Regions from separate parts of the Lysinibacillus sp. NPDC097287 genome, predicted to be linked through region 3. Evidence: riboswitches for the same ligand, from Rfam matches in the RefSeq annotation. Region 3 holds a riboswitch; each other region holds the start of a gene.

Region 1 (2,275 bases), on a different contig from region 3:
TGGTTCAATTTGACCTGTATGGGAAATTTGCCGATCTTTATCTTTTGACGTTATAAGTTTTGGATAAAGTTCCGTGGCGTTTATAAGATAAATCTCATTTTCTTTATTCTTCAATACGTCCAAAATATAAAGTATGAACGTATACTCATCTGCATTATGCCCATACCAGAGATAAATAGGAACTTGACTTGGTATATCCTCTATTTCTCGTAGCGTATTATTCAACTTATTTTGATAAATATACTCTTCCTGTTCGTAGTTGATATTTTCCTCTAGCCATTCACTTCGATAAGCTTTTCCCGTTCTACAATCTAAGTTCCACAACGGTCCAATAGAAAAGTCGTCTGGGAATCCCATTACAATTTTAGGTCTTTCTAGTCCTACGCTTAAAGAACCTGCTGCAGATTCCGAGGAAACAAGATGTACTGCACTAGGTCTACCGCTCAGGTCCTTTGGGAATTGAGACAGGTTCAAGAATTGGCGACGTTTTTGAATGTGATGATTTATTTCTTCTACCATCATGTTCAAATCATCCTGAGAGAAATAGCACCCTCTGCCTTCAAGTGGTTTGCTAACTTCGTGATCAAACGTTTCAAATTCATCTTTATGATTGATTTCGAAATTCTCCAATTTGCCACTTCCAAACGCATTGGAAATTGATAAATAATTTTGAGTTTCAATTTTATAGACAAGAACTACATTTGGCTCCATCAAAAAATATATAAATAGACCATTTACTTTGGTTTTAATTATCAGCACCCCCTACCTAAATTTCACATTATCTATCCTAAAATCACTATGTTCATTGACTATCCTTAGATACTGTTAATTTGCAATAAAGTTATATCGATGTATAAACTAATTCACCTTTATAGATTTGCACGAAATATTTACAATATATGCATTTACACTCCATATTCCCCATTAAATTAGATAGATTAATTTGCCAACTTTTTGATATTTTAGCCATATTACCTGCATTTATAGTAGTAAAATATAGTACGATTTGTTCTTGGGAGCAAAATTTTAATATGCTATTGTTTGAAGTGTAAATCAAATAGGCAAACCTAGGGAAATTTAGGGACGCAAAGCTATAGGGACTAAGGTTTATTACTATGTCAGCCAGTTACCGAAGAGTACATTCTACTTTTTGTTATTCTATATTTCCATAAATAAGCAATGTTATTTTTATGAACAATTTATAGGAAAAGGGAACTACTCTTGTAGAGTAGTTTTTTTATGTGCTTCTCAGGAATAAATTCATCAGGAGGAAATGTAAATGAAAATAGTTAAAATTGCAACAGCAGCGGCTATGGCTATAAGTTTAGTCGGTGCCCCAATTAATGTTTTAGCAGATCAAAATCAAGACACAAGAGTAACAACGACTTCAGTAAAAAATAGCATCAAACAAGCAAATAATGCTAGTGTCAGTAAGTTTTATTTATATGGAAATGACTTACTAAATACATATAATGAAGTCTTTAAAATGGACAAATCTAATATCGTATCAATTACGAACAACGGAGGAAACTACCCTGGTTCTCCCCTTGAAAAGGCGATCGATGGCGATATGAATACCCATTGGGAAACAGGAAAGCAAAATAATGCAACATTCACAAATGAGGTTATATTTAATTTCAATGAAACAACTTCATTAGATCGAATTGTTTATGCCGCACGTCAAGCTAGCGCAAAAGGTAAAGGTTTTGCACAAGAGTTTGAAATCTACAGTTCAACTACAGATGAAGGTGATGACTTTACATTAGTTTCTTCTGGTGAATATAAAGGTTCTACAGGAGATATCGTTGAAATCCAATTTAAACCGACGGAATTTAAACGTTTAAAGTTTGTCTATAAAAAAGCAAATCAAGATTGGGCAAGTGCTTCAGAATTCTTATTCTATAAAGAAGACCGTGTATCTGACAAAATGGAAAAACTATTTACAGACGACACATTTAGTACAATCAGCAAAGAATTTAATACGCCTGATGCATTAAACCAATTAGAAGAAGAAGTAAAAGATCATCCACTATATCCCCTATTTAAAGAAGATATAGAAAATGCTAAATCTCTTTTGAACCAAAAGGTAATTGAAGCAACTACAGCAGCTGTTTCAAAATTAAAAAGCTACGGCACAAACTTTGATAATGCCTATAGCGAGGCGTTTAGAATGCCAAATTCTAACGTATCGAAGGTAACTACAAATGGTGGTAGCTATCCTACTACAAAACCAGAATTTATGTTAGATGATCAACCAAACACGCATTGGGAAACA
Region 2 (2,275 bases), on a different contig from region 3:
GATTGAAGACATGAAAAAAGAAAGCGAACTTTTAGAAGCGGATATTTACGATGTGTTAGCACCAGAAGCGGCAGTTCGTCGCCGTCACTCATTAGGTGGCACTGGCTTTGATCAAGTGAAAATCCAAATTGAGAAAGCCAAAGCTTGCCTCTAATTCATGTCTAGGCATTTGCGCCGCATGCTCGAGGTCGCTTCGGGCTCTCCAGCGCTTGTCGCATGCTGACGGGCGCAAATGCACTTTTCTACTTGCGTGCATGTCCTTGTGACTTTTGCATAGATATTTCATTAAAGATGTCCCGTGAGGCACTATGAAAAACACACTTTCCTTTTTCGGATAGAGCCAGAGGGTGAATCGAAAAAGAGCACCTTACATATGTGAAGGACAATCCCCATTTCCGGAGACGTGGAATTGGGGTCTTTGTATGTGAAAAATATGCTACCATTTAGTGGGGGGATTTACAATGAGTGAACGTTTTACAAAGGGGTTTGAAACGATTAAGCAGTATGTGACAGAAGAAGAGGCAACGCGTATGGTGGAGCATGATGCTTTAGCTGATATTGCGCCAGATTTACGTAAAATGATTGTTGAATTTGCATATGGTGATGTGTATTCACGACCTGGACTTGATGCCAAAAGTCGTGCGTTAGTTGTGATCACAGCCGTTGTCACGCAAGGTGCCGCACTACAAACAAAAACACATATAACGCGTGGTTTACATGCTGGTTTAACACCGACTGAAATCGTGGAAGCATTGCTACAACTAGTACCGTACATAGGTTTCCCGCGTGTGCAAAATGCGTTAACCATCGCTAAACAAGTGTTTCAAGAAAAGAACCTAACAGTGAAAGAATAATGAATTTGAGCATTAAGTATAGTAAAGTATCGTGCTCATTTTAGTTTAGGGAAGGTGTCGTTGAATATGTAAGGGAATCCGATTATCCCGAAACGGTAAAAATTGTTTTTCGGAGTATTTAAGCCGAATTTTATAGAATCTTTTTGTAAAACAGCTAAATAAACAAAACAAGCGCTATAAAAGTACTTTGTGACATGACGTGAACATATTATTTGCATCAAATACAATGGAAAAGGAAAAATTTGTTCGACAAAAAGTGACAAGTAATTTATACTGTTATAATATATCAATGTAATATTTGTACTGTTTTTCCTTAAATGAAAAGGCAAACTTATCGAAAGGTAAGGACGCAAAGCCACGAGTCTAAATCCCATTGGGTAATGATAGTCGGGTTGCCAAGAATATTGATAATAAGCGATTTTTTGCTATCCTTATCTATATTTGGGATGGCTTTTTTTATTGGACTCTTATCATAAAATATGCAAATGTAACAATGACATATAACAAATTTTAGCTGGAAAGGTGATCGAAGATGATAGTCGTAGATAAGAAGAAATACAAAATGGCGATAAATGAGGTCTCGAAGGAAGTACATGTACAGCTACATGGACTAATAAGAGAGGAAGATGTAGAAGGTTATTTGATTGATTTAAACGATACGATTAATAAAGTATCAAGAAATGCATATACGTTTGTTTTAGATGCAACTCACCAAACACCTGTCCCATCAAAAGTTGTACCGCAGTTGGAGCAAACGATACAATTTTATTCTAATTTAGGTTTTAGAGATATGTTAGTAGTACAACCTTCTTCTAAAATTGCACAAGTGCAAATTAGGAATATACTTGAAAGAATTGAATTCAAAGGTACATTTATCGAAAAAGTATCTCATTCTATATCACGATAGTACCAATAGATAGAAAAGGGGGTATTTATAATGGAAGCTATTTTATTATGTATTATTGTTATCTTAATGGGGACATCAGTGTATTTTGCTTATCGATATTTTTCGGTAAAACAACATCCTCATAGTATTGAAATAATAAATGGAATGAAGGAATTATCAGCTGGGAATATCACAAGCAAAGTTGCGGAAAGAAGTTCTGACCATACTGTATTTAATCAACTAATTGATTTTTTCAGTCGTGATAGAGAGAAGTCTCTTTCTTACTCAAAAAATGTATCCGCAATAGGAGAAAATCTTGCTGAAAGCGGGGAATATGCTTCAGAGAAGGCGGATATTGTAAGAGCAGCAATTGATGAGGTAGGTAGAGGATTACAGAAACAATTAGTAGGTATAGAAGAAAGCTCCGTATCTATGGAAGATATGACACAGGCTATCGAAGATTTATCTCTAAGATCGAATCAAATTTCAGAAGAATCGAATACAACGTTAGAATTGACGCAAGAAGGTAACAATA
Region 3 (2,275 bases):
TTGATTTCTTGAACTTAAATTTAACGCGTTTAAATGTAGTAGGTTTGAATTTAGCTTCCACTAATCCAGCAACCATATTATGTTGACCAGTTGCTACTAGTTGATAGGTATCTCCTGTAGAAGTCTGAGAAGCATAAATTTCGAACTCTTCAGCAAACCCTTTTCTGTCAGATGTTCTTGCCCCGTACATGATTCTATTTAGTTCTATTGCCTCTTTAAATTCTACTTCTACTTCATTTGTGAAATCCGTTGAATTACTCTTATTTGTTTCCCAATAAGTATCTAGTTTTCCATCAATAGCATTTCCAATTACTGCAGTACTATAATTCCCACCGTTGTTTCGGATACCCTTTATGTTTTCAAGATTCACTCTGAATAATGCAGAATAATTTTCATTAGAATAATGTTCAAATGTTTTTGTTATAGCTGTTGTAGCTTCTAGTTTTTCTTCATTTATTAACGCTTTAGCGTTCTCAATATCCTCTTTAAACTGTACGTATAATGGATGTGATTGAGCGATCTTCTCTAAAACTTCTAATTTTTCAATAGTATTGAATTCATCTGCGACTTGATTACGATTTTCATCCGTAAACAGATTCTCCATCTTATCAGATACAACGTCTTCTTTATAAAAACCAAATTCTGCAGCACTTGCCCAATCCTGGTTTGCCTTATTAAAAACAAATTTCAAACGCTTAAATTCTGTAGGTTTAAATTGGATTTCAACGATATCACCTGTAGAACCTTTATATTCACCAGAAGAAACTAATGTAAAATCATTACCTTCTTCTGTAGATGAACTATGTATTTCAAACTCTTGTGCAAAACCTTTACCTTTTGCACTGGACTGGCGGGCAGCATATACAATGCGATTTAATGAAGTTGTTTCGTTGAAATTAAAGATAACCTCATTAGTGAATGTTGCATTATTTTGCTTACCTGTTTCCCAATGGGTATTCATATCGCCATCAATCGCCTTTTCAAGGGGAGATCCAGCGTAATTTCCACCATTGTTAGTTATCGAGATGATATTAGATTTATCTACTTTAAATACTTTATTATATGTATTTAATAGGCCATTTCCATATAAATAAAACTTGCTGACACTAGCATCACTTGCTTGTTTAAGGGTGCTACCCACTGTAGTTGTTGTTACTCTTGTGTCTTGATTTTGATCTGCTAAGACATTAATCGGAGCTCCGACTAAACTTAAAGCCATGGCCGTGACTGTTGCAATTTTTACTACCTTCATATATATTTCCTCCTGATGAATTCATCCTAAGAAACACATAAAAAAAACCACTCTAAGAGTGGCTCCTTTTCCTATAAAATTCCCATAAAAAATAGTGCTACACTTTTTATGAAAATTTAAAATAACAAAAAGTAATATGTACTCTTCGGCAACTGGCTGACATAGTATTTAACCTTAGTCCCTATAGCTTTGCGTCCCTAAATTTCTCTAGGTTTGCCTATTCAATTTTTATACTTCAAACAATAGCATATTAAAATTTTGCCCCCAAGAACAATTCGCACTACATACTCCCCCTCCCAACAAAGGCAATATCGCTAAAACATCAAAAATTTGTCAAAAAAATCTATCTATTTTAATAGAAAACACTTGTTATACATACATATATTGTTAATATATTCGTACAAATGTATATAAATTAATTGAATAGAATTTCATTGTAAATTCGCAATACCTTAAGTTTGACTATTTGAATGCTCCTTCTTCCACTAACCCACCAATTAGTTGAAGGAGGAGCATTCTCTGTTATCCGAAGGAATCTCAAGAACCCTAAAACTCAATTTTGACTTGTACTATCTAGGACATACCTTATTTGACAAAAGTAACAACCCTTTGTTAACATCAAGTTGTTACTTGTTAATTTTTAGGTTAAATTCATTCTATTACTATAAAACAATACAATAAGAAAGGGAGATTTTATGAAATTTAAGAGATTATCGAAGTTAGGATTGGCTTTAGGATTAAGTATAGTATTAGCTGCCTGTGGCTCAGGTGATGAAGACACCAAAAATAAAGAAGTCAACCTAACCTATGTGGAATGGGATACTGAAATTGCTTCTACACATGTAATTGGACAAGTACTTGAGGATTTAGGATATGATGTTACACTAACACCACTTGACAATGGGATTATGTGGGAAGCTATATCCAAGGGCGAAGTTGATGGTATGGTGTCTGCTTGGCTTCCACAAACGCATGCCCCACAAGTGGAGAAGTACAAGGATGATTTAGACGATTTAGGTGAAA

Evidence for each region. Region 3 has a riboswitch for cyclic di-GMP ahead of ACIQ2D_RS12710 (NPCBM/NEW2 domain-containing protein). Riboswitches for the same ligand answer to the same signal wherever they lie in the genome.
Region 1: another riboswitch for cyclic di-GMP. It lies ahead of ACIQ2D_RS11490 (NPCBM/NEW2 domain-containing protein); the one in region 3 lies ahead of ACIQ2D_RS12710 (NPCBM/NEW2 domain-containing protein).
Region 2: another riboswitch for cyclic di-GMP. It lies ahead of ACIQ2D_RS05150 (hypothetical protein); the one in region 3 lies ahead of ACIQ2D_RS12710 (NPCBM/NEW2 domain-containing protein).

The regions. Positions count from the first base shown of each region.
Region 1 is NZ_JBIWCX010000007.1:47,367-49,641, reverse strand. It holds gene ACIQ2D_RS11495 (DUF1835 domain-containing protein) at 1-630, opposite strand, end outside; cyclic di-GMP riboswitch class I at 1,051-1,134, shown strand; gene ACIQ2D_RS11490 (NPCBM/NEW2 domain-containing protein) at 1,280-2,275, shown strand, end outside.
Region 2 is NZ_JBIWCX010000002.1:439,515-441,789, forward strand. It holds gene argH (argininosuccinate lyase) at 1-154, shown strand, start outside; gene ACIQ2D_RS05145 (carboxymuconolactone decarboxylase family protein) at 462-854, shown strand; cyclic di-GMP riboswitch class I at 1,169-1,254, shown strand; gene ACIQ2D_RS05150 (hypothetical protein) at 1,387-1,761, shown strand; gene ACIQ2D_RS05155 (methyl-accepting chemotaxis protein) at 1,792-2,275, shown strand, end outside.
Region 3 is NZ_JBIWCX010000008.1:46,433-48,707, forward strand. It holds gene ACIQ2D_RS12710 (NPCBM/NEW2 domain-containing protein) at 1-1,252, opposite strand, end outside; cyclic di-GMP riboswitch class I at 1,397-1,480, opposite strand; gene ACIQ2D_RS12715 (glycine betaine ABC transporter substrate-binding protein) at 1,948-2,275, shown strand, end outside.